2 regions of the Paenibacillus sp. BT-177 genome follow, and region 1 is predicted to be linked to the other one. Evidence: predicted binding sites of a transcription regulator. Region 1 holds the regulator's gene; the other holds the start of a gene.
What was found. The regulator NrdR, encoded in region 1, represses ribonucleotide reductase genes. The targets are predictions, from matches to a motif close to AACACNATATATNGTGTT.
Positions count from the first base shown of each region.

Region 1 (10,559 bases):
ATTTATCGGGATGTAACGTTGGACAAACAGCTGGAAGATGTAGTTTTCAGCGGGCTGCAGGCTGAGACGGCTGGACCAGCTCTGGCGAAGCTGGAGTTCAAGTCCTTGCTGGAGCGTTTATCCTTATCGGGCGAGGTTGGCAGTGCTGGAGTTGGCGTAGAGGAAGCCGCGGCAGACGTGACTGTACTGAATGAAGAGCGTATCAGCGAATTGGTAGAAGTGCTGAATAATATAGATGTGCTGCATGTGGAGACGCATGGTGATAATCCGCATCATGCTGAAATTGTAGGCTTAATATTTGCCGCAACGGGGCGGCAGTTTTTTATGACACTGGAAGTTCTACAAAGTGATGCAGCTACCCCTATTCGCGAATGGCTTGCCGACCCTGAACGCAAAAAACGCGGTCATGATCTGCATCGTACGGACTTGGCTTTACACTGGCATGGAATTGAGTTTGCTGGAGCTGAGTTTGATGTGCAGCTGGCCGGATACTTGCTAGATCCGACAGACGCGAATCAGACATTGAGTGGACTGGCAGCTAAGTATGGCTTGTCATCGATTCGTCCAGACGACGAAGTGTTTGGTAAAGGAGCTAAATATAAAGTTCCTGACGTGGATGTACTATCCGATCATGTGGCGCGGAAGGCAGCGGTGATCGAAGCATTGGTGCCCGTTCAGCAGGCGGAACTGGAAAAAACGGAAATGCACAAGCTGTTCCATGAGCTTGAGATGCCGTTATCCCGCATTCTAGCGGATATGGAGAAGCAGGGGATTTTGGTGAATGTAGAGGAACTGCGCGCTTTGGGTAAAGAATTTGAAGCCCAGATTGCAACGTTGGTAGGTGAGATCTACAGCATTGCAGGGGTAGAGTTCAATCTGAATTCGCCCAAGCAGTTGGGTGAGATTTTGTTTGATAAACTGGGTCTGCCTGTTATTAAAAAGACAAAAACAGGGTACTCGACTGATGCAGAGGTGCTTGAAAAGCTTGCGCCATATCATGATATTGTGCAAAACATTTTGCAATATCGCACCATTGCCAAACTTCAATCGACGTATGTCGAAGGATTGCTTAAAGAAATTTCGGAGAAGACAGGTAAAGTGCATACGTATTTCCGGCAGACGGTTGCAGCAACTGGACGCTTGAGCAGTCAATTTCCGAATTTGCAAAACATTCCGATCCGTCTCGAAGAAGGACGCAAAATCCGCAAAGTATTTGTTCCATCGGAGCCGGGCTGGTCGATTTTGGCGGCAGACTATTCACAAATCGAGCTGCGGGTGCTGGCTGATATTTCGGATGATGAGCGTTTGAAAGAGGCTTTTGTCCACGATATGGACATCCATACCAAGACCGCATCCGATGTGTTCGGTGTACCAGCAGAAGCTGTAGATTCCGATATGCGCCGTTCCGCAAAGGCGGTCAACTTTGGGATCGTTTACGGGATTAGCGACTATGGTCTGTCGCAAAATTTGAATATTACCCGGAAGGAAGCGGCTCGCTTTATCGACCAGTATTTTGACGTGTTCCAAGGTGTTCGCCGTTACATGGATGATATTGTGAAGGATGCGAAGAGGGATGGATACGTAAAAACGCTGCTGGAACGCAGACGATATTTGCCTGAGATTAACGCCAGCAATTTCAACCAGCGTTCGTTCGCTGAGCGTACAGCGATGAATACGCCGATTCAAGGTACCGCAGCCGATATTATCAAGCTGGCGATGGTGCAGATGGACGCAGCGCTTCGTGAACGCAATCTTCGCAGCCGCATGCTACTACAAGTACATGATGAGCTTGTATTCGAGGTTCCGCCTGAGGAAATGGAGACGATGAAAGAGCTTGTCCCGGCTACCATGGAAGCTGCATTAAAATTGGCTGTACCGCTTAAAGCGGAAGTCAGCTATGGCAGCAATTGGTATGAGGCCAAGTAAGATATTTCAATGAGCAGATAGTCCCAATTTGACGTTGCTTCCGTTATAATATAGGGTGAGGTGAAGACATCATGCCGGAATTACCGGAAGTAGAAACCATTAAACGAACACTAAACGAGCTTATCGTTGATAAACATATAGATCATGTAACCGTAAATTTGCCGCGTATTATCCAACGTCCCGATGATATCCACGCATTTGCGATGGAATTGGCCGGCCACCGGATTACAGGAGTGGAGAGACGCGGTAAGTTTCTTCGGATTTTGCTGGACGGGCTGGTGCTTGTCTCCCATCTTCGAATGGAAGGACGCTATGGATTGTATTCACAAGATGATCCTGTGGAAAAGCATACCCATGTCATCTTTCATTTTAAAGATGGTACGGAGCTGCGTTATCAGGATGTGCGCCAGTTCGGCACGATGCACTTATTTCCGGCAGGACAGGATTTGCTGGAAAAGCCGCTAAACAAACTCGGTTTGGAACCGATGGACGAGGCTTTTACACCTGAAATGCTGCGTGCCGCTGTTGGAACTCGTTCGACTTCGATCAAGGCAGCGCTGTTAAACCAGTCATATGTAGTAGGCATCGGGAATATTTATGTAGATGAATCGTTATTTAAGGCAGGGATTCATCCGGCACAGCCAGCCAAAAGCTTAACGGATAGTCAATTTCGCATACTGCATGAAGCTATTGTCTCCACGCTGGGCGCGTCGATTCAGGTTGGTGGCTCGTCCATCAAATCATTCGTCAACGGACAGGGCAAAACGGGCGATTTCCAGCATCAGTTGCAAATTTATGGACGTAACGCGAAGCCTTGCATGAACTGTGGTACATTGATCGAAAAATCCGTCGTAGCCGGACGTGGCACACATCATTGCCCGGTCTGCCAGCCTTTGCGCTAAACAGGCACAGTCACCCCAAGCCCATCCCTCTCATATATTGTTCCAAGTACCAATACTGCGAAGGGAGTCGGTTGCTGTAAGGCCCAGCCTTCGCAATGGGAGGGAATTGGAGTGGCTAATCATTGGGGAGCCCTGCTGTTACTGGCATTTGCGCTAAGTTTGGACAGTTTCGGAGTCGGTGTTACATATGGCCTGCGCAAAATGAAAATTCCATTGTTGTCGATTGCTATTATCTCCGTATGTTCAGGTTTGGTGATCGGCATATCCATGCAGCTCGGCGCATTACTATCCCGTGTCCTGTCTCCTGTATATACGACGGTTTTCGGTGCTGTCATTCTGATCTGTATCGGCTGTTACTCTTTGATTCAGGCTCTGCACCGCAAGGAAGATTTGACGGAAGAAACAGCGGAAGTCCCTCGGGATCTGCACCTTGCGGAACAGGTTGATTCAGATTCAGGGCATATATCAGCTCTTGCGGAGAAAAAAAGTGCTGAGAATGCCAATACAGAGTCTCTAACCAGCTCAGGAAGAGGTCTATCGACAGAGAATTCTTTGGAGCTACAGCAGGAGGAGCAAACGTTATTTTCGCTGGAGTTCCGCAAATGGGGGCTTGTTATTCGGATTCTTCGAAGCCCGTCTGCTGCGGATATGGACCGTTCCGGCAGTATATCTGCTACCGAAGCGGTTTGGTTAGGTATTGCATTATCGGTCGATGCGTTCGGAGCGGGCTTAGGTGCAGCCATGCTTGGTTTTCAGCCCCTGTCTACTGCGCTGGCTATTACGTTATTCAGTGGTGTATTTTTGATTGCTGGTATGAAGGCAGGATTCTTCCTGTCAGCATTTCGATTTATGAAGGCGCTCGGTGTATTGCCGGCATTATTACTTATTATGATGGGCATATTGAAGCTGTTATGAGGTGAAGAGCATGAATATCGGATTAACCGGAGGGATCGCTACCGGAAAAAGCACCGTATCGGCTCTTTTGGTCGCCAAGGGTGCGCTGCTGATCGACGCAGATGCCATTGCCCGGGAAGTCATGCTTCCGGGGCATCCGGTGCTGGCGGCGGTCATACAGCATTTTGGACAAGCTATATTGAACAGTGACGGTACCCTGCACCGCAAAAGACTGGGAGAGATTGTATTCGGAGACCCTGTTCAGCGACAGGCACTTAACGATATTACGCATCCTGCTATTCGTGAGGAAATGCGTCTGCGCATGGAAGCTTATGAACGGAAGCAGCCGGACAAGCTTGTTTTGGCAGATATCCCGTTAATGTATGAGTCTGGGCTGGAGAGCCTGTACGAGGAAATTATGGTTGTATATGTACCACGTGATATTCAGCTCCGACGTCTGATACTTAGAGACGGTCTGACAGAAGAGCAAGCCGAGCTTCGCCTGTCCGCACAAATGGATATCGAGCAGAAAAAAAGTTTGGCTGATATTGTTATTGATAATAGCGGAACACAGACTGAGACGAAGCGGCAAATTGATCAGTTTTGGCAGCGAAAGGGACTTGCATGAACATTTTACGTAAGAAAAGAGTCCTGCTCATTTTGTTTGTCGGATTTGTCCTGATTCTGTTCCTCAACTCAAATTGGATGTCCTGGTTTTACCCGATTCAATATAAGGATGAAATTCGGCAATATTCACAGACGTATGAAGTGGACCCATTTTTGGTGGCGTCTATTATCCGTGTGGAAACAAACTTTAAAACCAGCAAGCAGTCACACAAGGGTGCACTGGGGCTTATGCAGATTATGCCGAATACCGCCAATTGGATTATGGACAGTGCCCAGATTCAGAAGGTCCCGCTGGACAGTGTAAAGCACGAGCCTGGCACCAATATTGAGCTGGGAACGTGGTATCTGCATAACCTGTCTATGAAGTTTCAGGATAATCCTGTGGTCATCGTAGCGGCATACAATGCTGGTCCAGGTAAAGTTAAGGAGTGGCTGGATCAAGGGGTGTGGGATGGCAAAGAAGAGTCCATTAAGCAAATCCCTTTTGGTGAGACACGGCATTATGTACAGCGAGTCATCTACTATTACAGGCAATATACAAAAATTTATAATGAGTTTTAAGGGACAGGTTAATGACAATATGAGCCTTTTCGCTTTAAAATGAAAAAAGCGCAGGACAGGCTGTTTTTAGCAGCCTATCCCTACACTTTTTTGTATTACTTCTTGATTATTACCGAGATTATTGGTATTGACCTGCCAATTGTTGTTCGGCGATCGTTACGAGGCGTTTTGTGATGTAGCCCCCGATCGAACCGTTCTCATAGGAAGTCATGTTACCTTGGTATCCATCTTGAGGAATGCTGATACCCAGCTCTTGAGCGATTTCATATTTCATTTGCTCCAGAGCACCGGAGGATCTGCTGACTACCAGGTTGTTGGAGTTGCCATTGTTTCCTTGTGCCATTGTTGTTCACCTCCTCGCGACGTGGTAAACATATTATGATCCGTTTCGACAAAATTATTACTAAAAAGCTTCGGGAATTTATTGGAAAAAGGAAGTGATGAGATTATGAAGTGCCCGTATTGTGCCTACAATGGCACGAAAGTGTTGGATTCGCGACCAGCGAATGATAATAAGTCCATCCGCCGCCGTCGCGAATGCGAACAATGTGCCAGGCGTTTTACCACCTTTGAAATGGTAGAAGAGACCCCACTGATGGTCATCAAAAAAGATGGCAGCCGTGAAGAGTTTAGCCGTGATAAAATGCTGCGCGGTCTCATTCGAGCCTGTGAGAAGCGTCCAGTATCAGTCGAGCAGCTCGATCTGATCGTATCTCAGGTGGAGAACGCTATTCGCAACACAGCAGCCACAGAGGTGGATAGCCAGCAGATTGGTGAGCTAGTCATGGAACAGCTCTATCCGGTGGATGAAGTCGCCTACGTACGCTTTGCGTCCGTCTATCGGCAGTTCAAAGACATCAATATGTTTATGAAGGAACTGAAAACACTGTTATCCAAAGATACAGACAGCGACTGATCGCTGACTGTATCTTTTTAGGGCCGTGGTGGGAAGAGGATTATATTTTTTTTATAAAAGTATTGACACAGGGTCGAATATTTTATATGATATAGAAGTCGCTTGAAACGTTAATTCATTTACATGTGACGGGGCCTTAGCTCAGCTGGGAGAGCGCATCGCTGGCAGCGATGAGGTCAGGGGTTCGATCCCCCTAGGCTCCACCATAATTTTATATGGACTCTTAGCTCAGTTGGTAGAGCAGTTGACTCTTAATCAATTGGTCCAGGGTTCGAGTCCCTGAGAGTCCATTCTTTAGAAAAAACGGCAGAAATGCCGTTTTTTTTGTTATTCATAGATCTGTTCCCAGCCTAACCAAGGACAGGTAAGGGTTGAATGAGCGCTTATCGAGTTTGATTATAAATAGCAACCCATTGTTTGTGAGTGTACTTTGATCGTTGTTTCAACGCAGTTCGTATTTTACAAATGAGTTGAGTTCCTTCAAATGAATTTCTAAATGAATTAATAGATTATGCTGAATTGAATTGAAATTAACTTTACATGGTGAGAATGTAGCTACTTTAGATATAATCGTAAACGAGGATGGAGAGCAACTGAAGGAGCTTTTGAAAAAAGAGGGTACATCTTGCAGGATGGGAAAGAAACGACGTCCTATATGAATGTACCGCATGATGTAAAGCTGGAATTACCAAACGGGTTTAGAATTTCGGATGCGAATGAAGTTGCTTCTTTCACTACTGTCTGGTACGACGAGCTAAATAAAATAGGAATACTGGAGCCTGTAGGTACGATACCGAAGTATAGAAAAATGGGGCTTGGAAAAGGCATTATTTATGAAGCCATAAAAAGAGTCAAGGACAAAGTTGTAGAAAGAATCTTTGTGGGTTCTGATCAGTCCTTTTATTTTTCGATGGGGTTTTCATTAGCCTATTCCAAAGAAATATGGAAAAAAAGAATATCATTGTTTAATGCTGACTGACATAATCGGCAAGAATCTTCAGGTACTCACTATTTACCAATTGTCTAGGGGCAAATACGGCCGTTAAGAAGGTTAGGGACTTGGAATGCGCAATTTGTTCATTCATCATGGAATGGTCAACTTCAGGTAAATGAATGACAGACAGCAGCTCTGGAGATATCTTTTGGCGATATACTCGCTCGGTGTCTTTTACATCTACGTTCATATCTTTTCCAGCCAGCACCAAGAGTACAGGAGATTTTAAGTAGCTTAATTCTTCCGTAGAATCAGAACGAAAATTTTTGCCTATAAAGCTCCATCTTTCTTTGGGAATTATATTCTCAGGATCGGCCATGCTTAGGTACTCTTCATAGGAAGCATGTTTTTTCAGTAGTTGTAGAATCTTTTGGTCGTAGTCCAGTCTCTTTTTAATTTGCTGCGGGCTAGTTCCTTCTTGTTCCAACTCTTTCCTGGTGTTAAATTGCCCTTGTGTAATCCAATTCACGGCCGGCGATACAAGGATGCTGAATGCAATATCATGCTCCTCTTTAACGATTTTCGGAATGACCCAGCCTGCTTGACTGGCCCCCCATAGGCCGATTTTGTGCTTATCAATCATCGGTAAGGTTTTGGCCCAGTCAACTGCATATCGAATCTCCTGTGCCCGGTCCTCCATGCTCTGCTCCAGCCAATTGCCTGGAGCGCCGTTAATACCGGGCTTATTCAGGGATAAGGAAGCATAGCCCTTAGAAGCGAACCTTTCCCACAGTGGTTTGTATCCATCATCATAGGTGTCATTGATTGGACCATCTCCATGGACAAAAACAACCAGTCCAATCTTTCCCGAGTAGTTCTTAGGCAAAGCCAATGTACCTGTTAATACTCCTTTGGGAGTCGCAATTTGTATTTTTTCTTCCGTCATCTTGTAGGAATTTTGATATAAAACAATCAATATCAAGGCAACAACCAGACCTGCCACAATACCAAGGGTAAGCCTATATGTTTTTTTCAATGCTGTTCTCTCCTCGATTGCAGTTTCGTTCTTTCCAGCTCATTAGATGCCATACAGGCTCCTTGAACCAAAAATGCCGCCAATAATTATATTGGGACTGCTCTATTTCAAACGCTAGATTGTGGTACAAACGAATAGCCTGCTGGTTCTTATGTGCTACATGAAGTGTCAGCGCATGGAAACCGGATTCAAGCGTAAACTGCTGTGCGAAAGCTAGAAAACGTCGCCCGATCCCCTGATTGCGATGACTTGATCGAATCGCCAAATGATCAATGTAACACTCATCTATGGCAGGCTTATATTCCAGCGCATGCATGCCTGTCAAAAATTTAAATACATTGAAGCAGCCAAACTGTTTTATAAGCGGAGCCAAAGAAATGAGATTGGCTATAGGAAGTGAAGAGGAGGGAGCCTTCCATTTGAGCGAAAGGACACCAACAACATCTTCGTTCTCTTTGGCCACAAATTGTTTCATAGATATACAATTAGCATTTTGAACCCAAACCTGCATTAATAAACGCTGTATATCTTGATCCTCCAGTGCAACAAGAGCTTGAAATTTTGCTTTAAACGATTCCACTAAGAGCTTACATACGGCTTCATGGTCTTGCTCTTGATAAGCAACAATGTCATAGGATTGTGGACTCATGTAACGTCCTCCTGCTATCAGAAATTTGTACTTGAATCTCATATTGCAGCTCGTTGCTGTCAAATATGGATAGATAGGATTTTTCCACCACAATGATCTTGCTCAAGCATTCATATTGGTACTGGGTCGCATAATGCTCCAGTTGTTGGACTTGGTGTTCTATCTCAGCGTCTTCAGTGGCGGAGAAATGCTTGTAGAGATAGGTACCTTCTTCCAGAATGTAGTCAGCTGTTCCTGATGTCGTTTCATAGTATAGCTTCACCTGTCCAGAGTCAGATAGATAATGTAGATCATTTTCAAATAATTGTGGTGGGGCAGGCCGCTGCTCAAATAGATTCCTGGCCGTGAGTTCTTGATCACTCTCCAATGCAAACCACAGCTTTAAATGTCGAGTGCTCTGCAGCTTGAGTCGATACTCATTGTTCTGCTGTGTAAGGGTATGATGTTCTTTTAGCACTTTGTGAATAAACTGTTCGAGCAACTTTAAATTAGCGATTTCATCCTGTACCTTCTGTAACGAATGTTCTAAAAGCTGGTTGTAATCATCGGCAGTGTAGGAAGTCATACATTCTTCAATTTGACCGACAGGGATGTTTAGTTTACGGAGCATTAAAATATGGGAAAGTTGATAAATTTCATGAAGTCCGTACATTCGATATTGATTTTCATCTGTGTATAACGGATAAAGGATCCCCTTTTCCTCAAAATACCGCAGCTGATGTACAGATACATTCATGAGCTGAGCAAGCTGGCTGATCGTTATGTGTTTTTTCAATGATAGGTCTCCTTACTCATAATTGATAATTGAATAACTTCACTATAAACCTTAGGTCAGACCTAAGGTCAATAGAAAATATCCGCAGAGTTTACCTCTCGTTCATAACCCGTTATAATCATAAGATTAGTGAGCATAAACCAAATGTTCAGGATGAAGGTTAGAATGGGGAAATCATGTTGAAGACTTTTAAGAAGGTATACATTGAGATAACAAGCATTTGCAATCTTGCATGCAGTTTTTGCCCTCAGACACAACGTGTCAAAAAATTTATTGATCCGGAAGTCTTTCGGAATGTGCTTGATCAGGTCAAGCCGCATACGGATTACATTTATCTGCATGTAAAAGGAGAGCCTTTGCTCCATCCCAAAATTGATCTTTTGCTGGAGAGTGCGCATGAAAAAGGCTTAAAGGTCAATATTACCACCAATGGTACCTTGCTGCCGAAGACTGGACATAAGCTGCTTGGTCAGCCAGCCTTACGGCAGATGAATTTTTCTCTTCATAGTTTTGACGGGCATGAAGGTTCTGTGGATCGAGAAGGTTATTTAGGTCATATTTTCACGTTTGTCAGAGAAGCTGTGAAGCACAATATCATTATTTCCTTCCGTCTCTGGAATCTGACTCAAGATAATTTGACTAATGTGCAGCGTCAGCGCAACCGGGAGACACTGGAGCAATTGGAGCAAGAGTTTGGACTGGATTATCGGATTGAGGAAAAAGTAATACCGGGCAGTGGGGTCAAAATCGCTCCTAATGTATATTTGAATCAGGACTACGAATTTGAATGGCCTAGCCTGAGTGCTCCGGAAGATGACGGAAAAGGCTTTTGTCATGCGCTTCGCAGTCAGGCGGCGGTTTTGGTGGATGGAACAGTGGTCCCTTGCTGTCTTGATGGAGAAGGTGTCATTAACTTAGGAAATGTGCATGAGCAAACTTTTTCCGAGATCGTGGAAGGTGAGCGTGCAAACCGTCTGTACTTTGGATTCTCCAGAAGAGAGGCAGTAGAAGAGTTGTGCCGAAAGTGCGGGTATCGTAAACGATTTGGAACCTAATCACATAGGTGGAACTTTAAGCGACAATAGAATGCATCACAAGAAAGAGAGCCCTTTTACAGGGCTTTTTCTTATATTTGCATAGGGGGATAATCAGCGGCTTTGACGATCTAGAGGAAGTTAGACGTAATGATTGCTTGTGAGAATGATTATCAATTATAATGAATCTATTCTAATAAATTGGGCGGGATAAGCAACACATCGGTTTGAATAGGGGCTGAGCGGTAGTAATGAAGTTGAACGATCACATTGTATTGTGGAATCATGTGTTTATACAGGTGATG
Region 1 is NZ_JAOYTP010000004.1:552,677-563,235, reverse strand. Features, by position in the region: gene polA (DNA polymerase I) at 1-1,926, shown strand, start outside; gene mutM (DNA-formamidopyrimidine glycosylase) at 1,998-2,828, shown strand; gene OIU26_RS16210 (MntP/YtaF family protein) at 2,940-3,743, shown strand; gene coaE (dephospho-CoA kinase) at 3,754-4,350, shown strand; gene OIU26_RS16200 (lytic transglycosylase domain-containing protein) at 4,347-4,910, shown strand; gene OIU26_RS16195 (alpha/beta-type small acid-soluble spore protein) at 5,029-5,253, opposite strand; gene nrdR (transcriptional regulator NrdR) at 5,359-5,826, shown strand; tRNA gene OIU26_RS16185 (tRNA-Ala) at 5,957-6,032, shown strand; tRNA gene OIU26_RS16180 (tRNA-Lys) at 6,044-6,116, shown strand; gene OIU26_RS16175 (GNAT family N-acetyltransferase) at 6,482-6,805, shown strand; gene OIU26_RS16170 (serine aminopeptidase domain-containing protein) at 6,792-7,796, opposite strand; gene OIU26_RS16165 (GNAT family N-acetyltransferase) at 7,780-8,445, opposite strand; gene OIU26_RS16160 (MerR family transcriptional regulator) at 8,426-9,220, opposite strand; gene OIU26_RS16155 (radical SAM/SPASM domain-containing protein) at 9,397-10,275, shown strand.

Region 2 (10,559 bases), 170 kb from region 1:
ATGCCGAAAATGCGCTCAAGGCAGCAGGTAAGGATGAATACACCTACTCCCACTTTCCAGTCACTTTAAATGAGCAATACGAGGATCATTCCCTCCAGCCCATTGGGTTCGATACTGCGTCCGGGATCGGCATCACAACTTCATGCAAAAACCCGGTGCGAGCGATCAAGTTTCTGGACTTCCTGGCCTCGGACGAAGGACAAATTTTACGTAATTGGGGAATTGAAGGCCAGCATTACAATGTAGAGAATGGCAAACGAGTCATTCCTGCGGCTGTGCAAGAACGCAAAAACAAAGATAATGCTTCTTTTAGCAGAGAATCAGGTATCGGTTTGTATTGGATATGGGGACCACATTACGGCGATAGCGTTAAGGACCCTACTGGCAACTATTACACAACCAATTATCCGGAGATGATTACCGAAAATTATAGTCAAGCGGAAAAAGAATCCCTTCAGGCATATAAAGCCCGGACATGGAAAGACCTGTTCCCGAACGAGAAGGATTTTCCGGTAAAAGAGTGGGGAGCCGCCTACAACATGCCTGTTCCGACCAATACAAATTACAATGTTATTTATCAAAAGTCGCAGGACATTGTACGCAAACGGATTCCTGAGGCCGTACTCGCCAAGCCAGATCAATTCGATGCCGTGTATGACCGCATGCTCCAAGAGCTGGATCAGGCGGGTGTACCAAAGGCTGAAGAAATCTTCACTGGCCTGATCCAAAATCGTCTGAAGTTATGGTACGGGGAGAAGTAAAGTCTGATTGCTAATGAAGGTGCATAGGGGCTGACAGCTAGAACCTGTTTAGCCCTTTTTGCACTAAACATTCTGCTTTGTTGCTTTTTCTTTCCAGGAACTATTTTTCCTTGACCCCCGATGGACATAAAGCAACAAAAAGATTGGGATCAATGCGATCCCGCCACACAGCACCCAAGATATCTGAATAGGTGTTTGATCTGAAGCAAGATTGGTAAAATTACGGCTTACGATGCCTGTCACGATTAAACCTATACACATGCCTAGTTGGGAAATGGCAGAATCCAGAGATAGCAGTGTTGAACGATACTCATTAGAGATCCTTTTGTTCAGAAAAATTTGTTTGGCAACCGGATACATCCCTCGCCCAATTTCATAGATTAAAAAGGTAAGCAGTACAGGATAAAACGTGTTGAAAGCACCCGCTAAAATGAGCCATATCCCAATCATCCCGCAAGCATACATGAGTATATGTACATCACTATAACGGGCGCCTAGCTTTCGAACCAGATAGCTTCCCAAAGTCATACATAGTGAATAACCTGCCTTGATCAATCCCATAATCCAAATCCCTTGTTCAGAAAGACCGACCAGACGTGGCTGTTGAAATGTATTCCCCGCCGGGTTTGAAAAGCTGATAAATAAACCAATGATAAACACAATCCAGATCGACTTATTTTCAAAACCGATACGGACACTTTCCCTGATAATCGTTTTAATGTGAGTAGTTGATGCTTTTCGATGGGGAATATTCTTCTCACCCATATAAAAGCAGCATAGAAATATACACAGGATAATTGATACAATGCTGGCTGCCCAGGGAAGTGAATAGTTAAAAGTTGCGAGGAAGGCCCCCAACAGACCGCAAATAAATCCCAAAATGTACTGTATACTGTTAGCGGTTGTAAAAAGAACTTCCATCGGCTTATCGCTGTTTTCCACAACCCAGGATTCCAACGAGCCTGATTGCAAACATATTGCCAGACCCCCAAAGACTTGTGCGAACACAAGCAGCCACATGAGATCTGCCCAAACGAACAACATACTGTAGACTAGAAAACAACAAAGCCCCATAACAATAGAAATCTTTCTTCCATATTTGTCTGCAATAGCTCCTGTTGGTATTTCAAACAGAAAAATACTTACAAAGAATACAACCAGCAAGAAATTTGCACTTTGCAGAGAAAGTCCTTTAGCTAATAGAAATAGGATGAGCGTAGTCCCCGTGACTTCACTCATAAAAAATTGCAGAAAGCTGACGGAGTAAAATAGCTTATGCGGCTGCACTTTCAGGATTCCTTCGCTTGCTCTACAGCCTCATATTCACTTCGCAACATTCCCATCTGAATAATGTCATAGTACTGTCCTTCCCTGAATAGCTTTTCCCGTAGCCGCCCTTCCTCCTTGAAGCCACATGCCAGATAGCAACGATATGCACGTTCATTGAACGCATACACCTCCAGTTCCAGCCGATGCAGGTTCAGCGAATGAAACGCAAATTTTTGTATCAGCCGGATTGCTTCCCACCCATAGCCCTTGCCCAGGTCACCGTCACGCCCGATTACAATCCCAAGGGTGGCATGCCGATTCACCCAGTTGATTTTGAATAAATCGAGTTGTCCAATATAGTCCAATGTGTCTTTATGAGCAATGATAAAGCCCTTGATCTCAGAGTTGCCGTCAATCATCATCTGTACAAACGATTCACTATTAGCCAGTGAATGCGGATAGATAAATACGTCGCTTAAACCATGTGTGATTTCCGGGTCATTGACCCATCTTCGGATATCAGGTATATCCTCCTGACGGTACTCTCTTAAAACAATTCGTGCTCCAATGATATGTGGCATCGTCATCTTCCTCCTAGTATGTATTTTCGGGTAGTACACTAGCTTTCCGGTTAATCTTACGCTTCCACTACTCTTACAAACTCCAAAAATCGTGTACCTTTATAATGAACCTTCCCGCGATCTCCGATCACAATCATTCCAAAATCCGAACCCTTTACCTTCAGCTCCTTACGTTCACCTCCTTCAAACTCAAAGGTGATATAGTAATCGGTCGAAGCTGAAAAATCGCCCGATCCCCCACGCACTCTCGTTCGCTTATCCACAACCTTGCATGAACGTTGAACCTGTTCGGCTGCTTGATTGGAAAGGCCCGCTCCGATTGTTTTCACAATCCCCGTAATAATTACAATAGCAATAAGTCCAAACACGATAAAAAAGATCATATTAAACGATTGAAATTCCATAAAAAAACCACTTTCCATCCACTTCATCCTTTCTACAGTAAAATGAAAATTTTCCAATCTATTTCCCATTGACAAATGGTACATCCTCAGCCTCAAAAACTCCAATACTTTTTTAACATACTTACGAAAAAAAAGTTCTTTCGCTCTTTTCCGCACCCTGCTTGGACTTACACCGGATCTAGGTCCTCTGAGCCTCTCTAGACCGATTGACAAAACTATATATAGATATAAAATAGAGAATGTACTCTAAATATAGTGTAAAAAACGTATTTATGCCCGATATCTTGAAGATAAAGGTATGAAAATACATGTAAATATAGAGTCAAAAATCTTAAATGGCGCAGCCAGCAAGGGATTACAGCTATGATGGGTCTCTTGGCAATGCCGTTTTCTTTTTTTCGTTAATTGTTAAGGAGGTTGCACACCATGCTGATTGCTTATGATTCCAAGACCGGCAATGTAAAAAGATTTATAAACAAGCTCAAGCTTCCGGCAGTTCAGATTGAGGAACAAATGACTATAGAAGAACCTTACGTACTCATTACATATACAACCGGGTTTGGACAGATACCTGAGAGGGTATCTTCATTTTTGAAAAAAAATGCACAAAACCTTGTTGGTGTAGCTGCAAGTGGCAACCGTAACTGGGGTGATAAATTTGCCAAAAGTGCGGATTTGATTGCCGACCATTATAATGTCCCCGTGATTAGCAAATTTGAATTATCTGGAACGTTCGGAGATGTAGAGCGTTTTAAACAGGAGGTGAGCCGAGTTGCGGCATATTGAATTGAACAACATGTTGATGAAACGCGATACAGACGGCTTTTTCCAATTGGAAAAGGACCAAGAGGCCGTAGCAGAATTTATGAAGGAAGTTCAAGAACGGAGTTTGAAGTTTGCTGACACAGCTGCTCAAGTGCTGTATATGATTGAGAATGATTATTACGAAAATTTCTATAACAGCTATACGGCTGATGAAATTAACGATATTTTCCATATCACTCATAGCTATAATTTTAAATTTCCTTCCTATATGGCAGCATCCAAGTTTTATACCGATTATGCAATGAAGAGTAATGACCGTAAAGTCTATCTGGAACACTACCCTGACCGGGTGGCTGCTGTGGCCCTGCATTTGGGACGCGGCAACGCCGATACGGCCCGCCTGTTGTCCCGCTCGATGATGGAGCAACGTCTTCAGCCAGCTACACCAACCTTCCTGAACGCTGGCAAAAGCCGCCGTGGGGAATTGGTGTCCTGCTTCTTGCTCGAAATGGACGACTCTTTGAACTCAATCAACTATGTATTGAACACTTGCATGCAATTGTCCAAAATTGGCGGCGGTGTCGCGGTTAACCTGTCGAAGCTGCGGTCACGCGGTGAGGCGATTAAAGGTGTAGAAGGCGCAGCAAAAGGCATTATGCCTGTGCTGAAGCTGATGGAAGATGGTTTCTCCTACGCGGATCAAATGGGTCAACGTAAAGGCTCTGGCGCTGCCTATTACAACATATTCGGATGGGACGTGCTGGAGTTCCTGGATAGTAAAAAAATTAATGCCGATGAAAGAGTACGCCTTAAGACACTTTCGATCGGATTGCTGGTGCCCAACCGCTTTTACAAGCTGGCTCAAGATAATGAACCGCTGCATGTGTTTGCACCTTATAGTGTGTTCAAGGCTTATGGAACGCATTTGGACGACATGGATCTGGATGAAATGTACGATACACTGCTCGCTGACGATCGAGTGAAGAAAAAAATAGCAATGAGCGCACGTGATATGCTGACGAAAATTGCCATGATTCAGTTGGAGTCTGGCTATCCATATATTATGAATAAGAGTAACGCAAATCAGGCGCATGCTCTTAAAAACGTGGGCCAAATCAAAATGTCAAACCTGTGCACGGAAATCTTCCAGCTACAGGAAACTTCTGAGATTGCCGATTATGGACAACAGGATATTATTCGCCGGGATGTAAGCTGTAACCTGGCTTCCCTGAACATTGTAAATGTGATGGAGCACGGCAAAATCCGCGAGTCCGTTCACGAGGGTATGATTGCTCTCACTTCGGTCAGCGATATGACCCAAGTAGCTAATGCACCAGGTGTTGCGAAAGCGAACCGTGAAATGCATTCCGTTGGTCTGGGTGTCATGAATCTGCACGGCTACCTTGCCAAGAACAAGATTGCATATGAAAGCAATGAAGCGAAGGATTTTGTCCGTACCTTCTTCATGACGATGAACTATCATTCCATCGAAAAGAGTATGGAAATCGCAAAAGCAGCCGGACAAAGCTTTTATGGATTTGAGGAATCGGATTATGCGACAGGTGTATATTTTGACCGATATCTGAACACAGATTATCGTCCGACAACGGCACGTGTGCAAGAACTGTTCAAGGATATTTATATTCCGACTCAAGCAGACTGGGACACACTTAAAGCAGACGTCATGAAGAACGGTCTGTATCACGCCTACCGTATGGCGATTGCTCCCACTGCCAGCATTTCGTATATTCAAAATGCAACGTCCAGCGTTATGCCGATTGTCGAACAGATTGAAACTCGTACCTATGCGAATTCGACAACTTACTATCCAATGCCGTATTTGCAAAAGGATAATGTATTCTTTTACAAATCCGCTTATCAAATGGATCAATTCAAAGTGCTTGATCTGATTGCTGAAATCCAGCCTCACGTGGACCAAGGAATTTCGACTGTGCTTCATGTGAACAGTGACGTGACTACGCGTCAGTTAGCACGTTGCTATCTGTACGCCGCACATAAAGGACTTAAATCGTTATACTACACACGTACCAAAAAACTGTCTGTGGAAGAGTGCCTCACTTGCTCCATCTAATGCATATATGGTAACAAGCTATAAAATAAAATTAGATTTTGAATAGATATGAATGCTTGGCATTAGAAGCTGTATCCAGCGCGTGGTTCAGACCTTTACAGGATTGGACAAAGCCCTCACGGATACAGCTTCCGTATGTCAAGCATACGATGACTCTCCGGTAACATCTCACGTGTGTTTCTAGGGAATCTCGCAAGCTGAAGGGAGAATGCTAACAATGACAGGTATACAAGCCGTAAACTGGAACCGCTCGGACGATGATTTCACACTGATGTTCTGGAATCAGAATATTATGCAATTTTGGACGGATGATGAAATTCCGCTGTCTGACGATAAAATGTCCTGGGTAACCCTCAGTGATATCGAAAAAGAAGCCTACATGAAGGTGCTGGGCGGCTTGACTCTGCTAGACACCATTCAAGGCGGTGTGGGCATGCCGCAAATTATGGAGCATGTAGACGGACTGCAACGCAAAGCGGTATTAAGCTTTATGGCGATGATGGAGCAAATTCATGCCAAATCGTACAGTAGCATCTTTACCACCCTGGCTTCCACGGAAGAAATTGACGGTGTATTCCGCTGGGTGGAAGAAAATCCCCATCTCCAAACCAAAGCAGAAACCATTCGTCAGTATTATATGAACATTCATACACCGAAAGACCTGTATCTCGCGATGGCTGCGTCGGTGCTATTAGAAAGCTATTTGTTTTATAGCGGCTTCTTCTACCCTCTCTATCTGGCGGGTCAGGGCAAGCTGACATGCAGCGGGGAAATTATCGATCTGATCCTGCGGGACGAAAGTATACACGGTGTCTACGTAGGTGTATTGGCACAGGAGATTTATGCAGAACTGGACGAGGAAGAACAACGCGATCTCTATCAGACGCTGGTAGGCTTGCTGCGCTACTTGCATAATAATGAAGAACAGTATACCGAGCAAATTTATGCCCCTATTGGACTTGTAGACGATGTTAAAGTCTTCTTGCGCTATAACGCCAACAAGGCCATGATGAACCTGGGCTTTGATCCACTTTTTGAAGAAGAAGAAGTCAATCCCATTGTATTCAACGGCATCAGTACCCACACCAAGCAGCACGATTTCTTTTCTAAAAAAGGAAACGGCTATGTTCGGGCGATGAATGTAGAACCGCTGACAGATGATGATTTTAACTTTGGCGTATAAGTACACATACGTAAAATGAATTTAGCAAGGCGATACTATAAAGAGCCATCCACATGCGGATGGCTCAGACTGTAAACAATAGGGTTTCAGAACTTATTCCTAAGTTCTGAAACCCTATTATTTTCTTAAAACTACCTGCTATGCAGGTGGTTCCGGAAAGCTTCGAGCGGTAGTTTACATATTCGCATGCGTTCTCTTATATAAAACTGGTATGGCCACCGCTATAAGAATCATACCCATAAAAGCGGGTGCGGCATGACCAAATGATACATAGATTTGACCTCCAATGATAGGTCCAATCATTCTTGCTAAAGCCTGAATAGATTGACTACCTCCTTGAATCCTTCCTTGTTCACTAGAATTGACAGACTTGGAGAGCATCCCATTAAATGAAGGTCCAAAGATCGAATCGCCAAAACCAAATATAAACATTCCAGCGATAATAAGTGGATAGAATGAGAACAAAGCAGATAGCGCAATGAGACCATAGCCTATAATCTCCGAGACCATTCCCAGAATTGCTATCTGTTTATCACTAAGTTTTATCAAGAGCTTTGGCATGATGAAACCTTGTGAAATGATATCTTGGAATCCCATAATCGAAAACATAAGTCCGATTAATGCAGGCTTCCAACCGAAGGTATCCATTGTAAATTGTGAAAAAACTGCCTGTAAAGATCCGTTGGGTATCCAGAGTAAGAACGCTGAGACAAGTAGCCTTTTCAAGTTTTTCATGGAAAGTACGTTTGCAAGCTGTGTATATGGATTCAGTTTTACAAAGGTGATCTCTTTCAGTCTATGTTTCTTGTCAAGGCTCTCCGGCATAAAAAAGAATCCATAAACAACATTCAATAAAGTGATTATTGCTCCAAAATACATGGGTACAGAATAACCAAACTTGGCAAGTAATCCTCCTAGGGTTGGGCCAATGACCGTGCCGACACCTACAACCGCACTCACCCATCCAAAGTATTTAGTTCTCTGTTCTGGAGGAATGATGTCTGCAAAATATGCGAAGATCGTGCTTATGCTCCCACCTGTTATACCTTCCATGATGCGTCCAGCAAATAGTACCCATACAGCTCCTCCTATACCAAAAACTAAGTACCCGATTACGGAACCCAAAAGGCATATTAAGAGCAATGGACGACGACCATATTTGTCGCTCAAAGCTCCAAGTACGGGAGCCGCAAAAAACACGCAAAATGCATAAACAGAGGTCAGTAGCGTAACAACTATGGCTTGTTCTTCCGGACTGCTTGTATAAGGCTGCACTAAGAATGGGACGACAGGTGTTATGATACTGAAGCCTATTCCGCAAAGAAACACAGAGATAAGGCCGAATATTAAAGCGTGTTTATCTACGGTTTGTTCTGTGGTCTGTTCATTATGTGATCTAAATTTGAACACTCCAATTCTCCCCTCAAAAGTCGCGATTTTTCTTCCCAGGAAACAAAATTATCGTATCATACTTTCCCTTCCCAGGAAACAAAAAAGCAGTCCGTTCTCAATAGAGCCCGGCTGCCTATGGTTTGATTTTCATTATTCAAATTTTATTTCGACTTAATATCGTTACCCTTTTTCTTTATTTCTGCATCCAAATGCCTGCTATACTTATCTATGAAGCTAAGCATACTGTCAAATTGCTCATCAGTTACCTGCTCAAATACGGCTTTATCCCGCTCTTGAAACTCTTTGTGCAGTTCCTCATGGATTTTATAGATTACTTTCCCTTGCTCAGTAAGCCTAAAATAGATTTCTTTTTTGTTATCCGGCTTCTGGTAGCTTTCGATAAGGCCTTTTTTTATGAGCTTTTTAGTTATTTTACTTATGGCACCGCTAGTCATATAAAGGGACTCCGCAAGTGTTGTCACGTTGGAATCTACATTTTTTTCAATATATTCCATGCAATGTACTTCAGAAGACTTATAACCCTTAAGACTGTCTTCCATCTTATCCTTATTGAGCCAAACCATCTTGTTATATAAGTCCCTGAAACCCATTATGACCTGTTCTTCTTTGTTCATGGACTGTCCTCCCACCCGTTGGTGCATTAACAACATAATATAATATATTTCTATTTCCATTTCAACAATAATAAAAATATTTATTATTTTAGGAATTGAGCTATACGTGAAAAAAGAGAGCCGAACACTCCCCATGCTTTATGTATGTATACGTATTTACCAAACGTGGGCATGCATGCAAAAAAAAACGGCCAGATCGCTAAAGTAGCAAAATCAGGCCGTTTTCTATTTACTACGATCGAGCTTCTGTGAACATTTGAAAGGTGACACCAAACTTGTCTGTTACATTCCCATAAGCTGGACTAAAATGGGTTTCCTGCAAAGGCATTCCCACCTGTCCTCCTTGCTGTAAAGCATCAAACATTTTTTTAGCTTGCTCCACACTATCGGTTGTAATACAGATACTCACTTGATTCCCGCTGCTAAACGGTGAGCCGGGAAAGGTATCAGAAAACATGAGCTCTGTCTCACCTACTTTAAGGGTAGCATGTCCCACACGTTCCTTGACCTCTGCGGGAATGGGAAGATCGGGGTTTTCCGGCATTTCCCCAAAGGTTTGAATAAAAAGCAGTTGGGCATCCAATACCTCTTCATAAAATTCGATTGCTTCTCGTGCATTTCCATCCAGCGTGATGTAAGGAATCAAACGTTTGGACATCTTCAACACAGCTCCTTTAATTCGAGGTGATTAACCCAGCCATTTCTCCTGTATTATATACAAAACTTGTCAAGAAAAACAAATCTGCATTCTTAGCTTTCATGCACCTGAATGCCAAGCTGTTTTAGCTCCTTTACCACTTCCGTAACGTTACGCTGTGGATGAAGCGCAGAGACCATCTGGGCAGTGATCGGAACGCCGTTGAAAATCTGGCTTACCACCCCTAGAGAAATCGGCAGCTCATAGTAACTTTCAGCCCAATCCTGATATTCCTCCGGTGTAACTATAATTTTCCCCAGCAAAAGGATGAGCCATCGTCATATCCCTCAGGAAAGTTCGCGTTGCCCATACGCCACTCCTTATCTCCCGCTTCCCTCCACATACAAAAGGTAACGTCCTCTTTCTCCAGCGCTTCATCTTCCAAAAGCTCCATCATATCATCAGGCACACCGTCGTACATGCCCGGCCAGACCTCATATTCGTCTCTTGCATGAGGACTTACAGGGGATTCGTGGTCAAAACCCTTCAACAACACACCTCCACGCGTCCATAGCATATGAATCGTATCTCCAGCGCCGTTGTTCACCTCACCCAGACACACATCACCAGACCATTCAGACTGCATACGATACGTGCGTAACCAATCTTCCGGAGACAATATAATATCCAGCGCTGACAGCAGCATCATTCTCTCTTTTAAACCATTCGGCGTTACCTGTGCATCAAGCATCATATCTTCATCATTCCTCCACCTTGTCCATGCGTACTAAAATTTCATTTGTCTCTGCTTTTGTCTTTCAAGCTTCGCTTGCTCAACGA
Region 2 is NZ_JAOYTP010000004.1:385,668-396,226, forward strand. Features, by position in the region: gene OIU26_RS15320 (ABC transporter substrate-binding protein) at 1-761, shown strand, start outside; gene OIU26_RS15325 (MFS transporter) at 825-2,048, opposite strand; gene OIU26_RS15330 (GNAT family N-acetyltransferase) at 2,051-2,611, opposite strand; gene OIU26_RS15335 (DUF2500 domain-containing protein) at 2,668-3,033, opposite strand; gene nrdI (class Ib ribonucleoside-diphosphate reductase assembly flavoprotein NrdI) at 3,442-3,801, shown strand; gene nrdE (class 1b ribonucleoside-diphosphate reductase subunit alpha) at 3,788-5,872, shown strand; gene nrdF (class 1b ribonucleoside-diphosphate reductase subunit beta) at 6,090-7,055, shown strand; gene OIU26_RS15355 (MFS transporter) at 7,230-8,465, opposite strand; gene OIU26_RS15360 (MarR family transcriptional regulator) at 8,609-9,082, opposite strand; gene OIU26_RS15365 (VOC family protein) at 9,315-9,740, opposite strand; gene OIU26_RS15370 (hypothetical protein) at 9,833-10,042, opposite strand; gene OIU26_RS15375 (hypothetical protein) at 10,024-10,473, opposite strand; gene OIU26_RS15380 (GrpB family protein) at 10,507-10,559, opposite strand, start outside.
Region 2: a site for NrdR is predicted at 3,258-3,275, ahead of nrdI (class Ib ribonucleoside-diphosphate reductase assembly flavoprotein NrdI). Genes of this name have one in related genera too.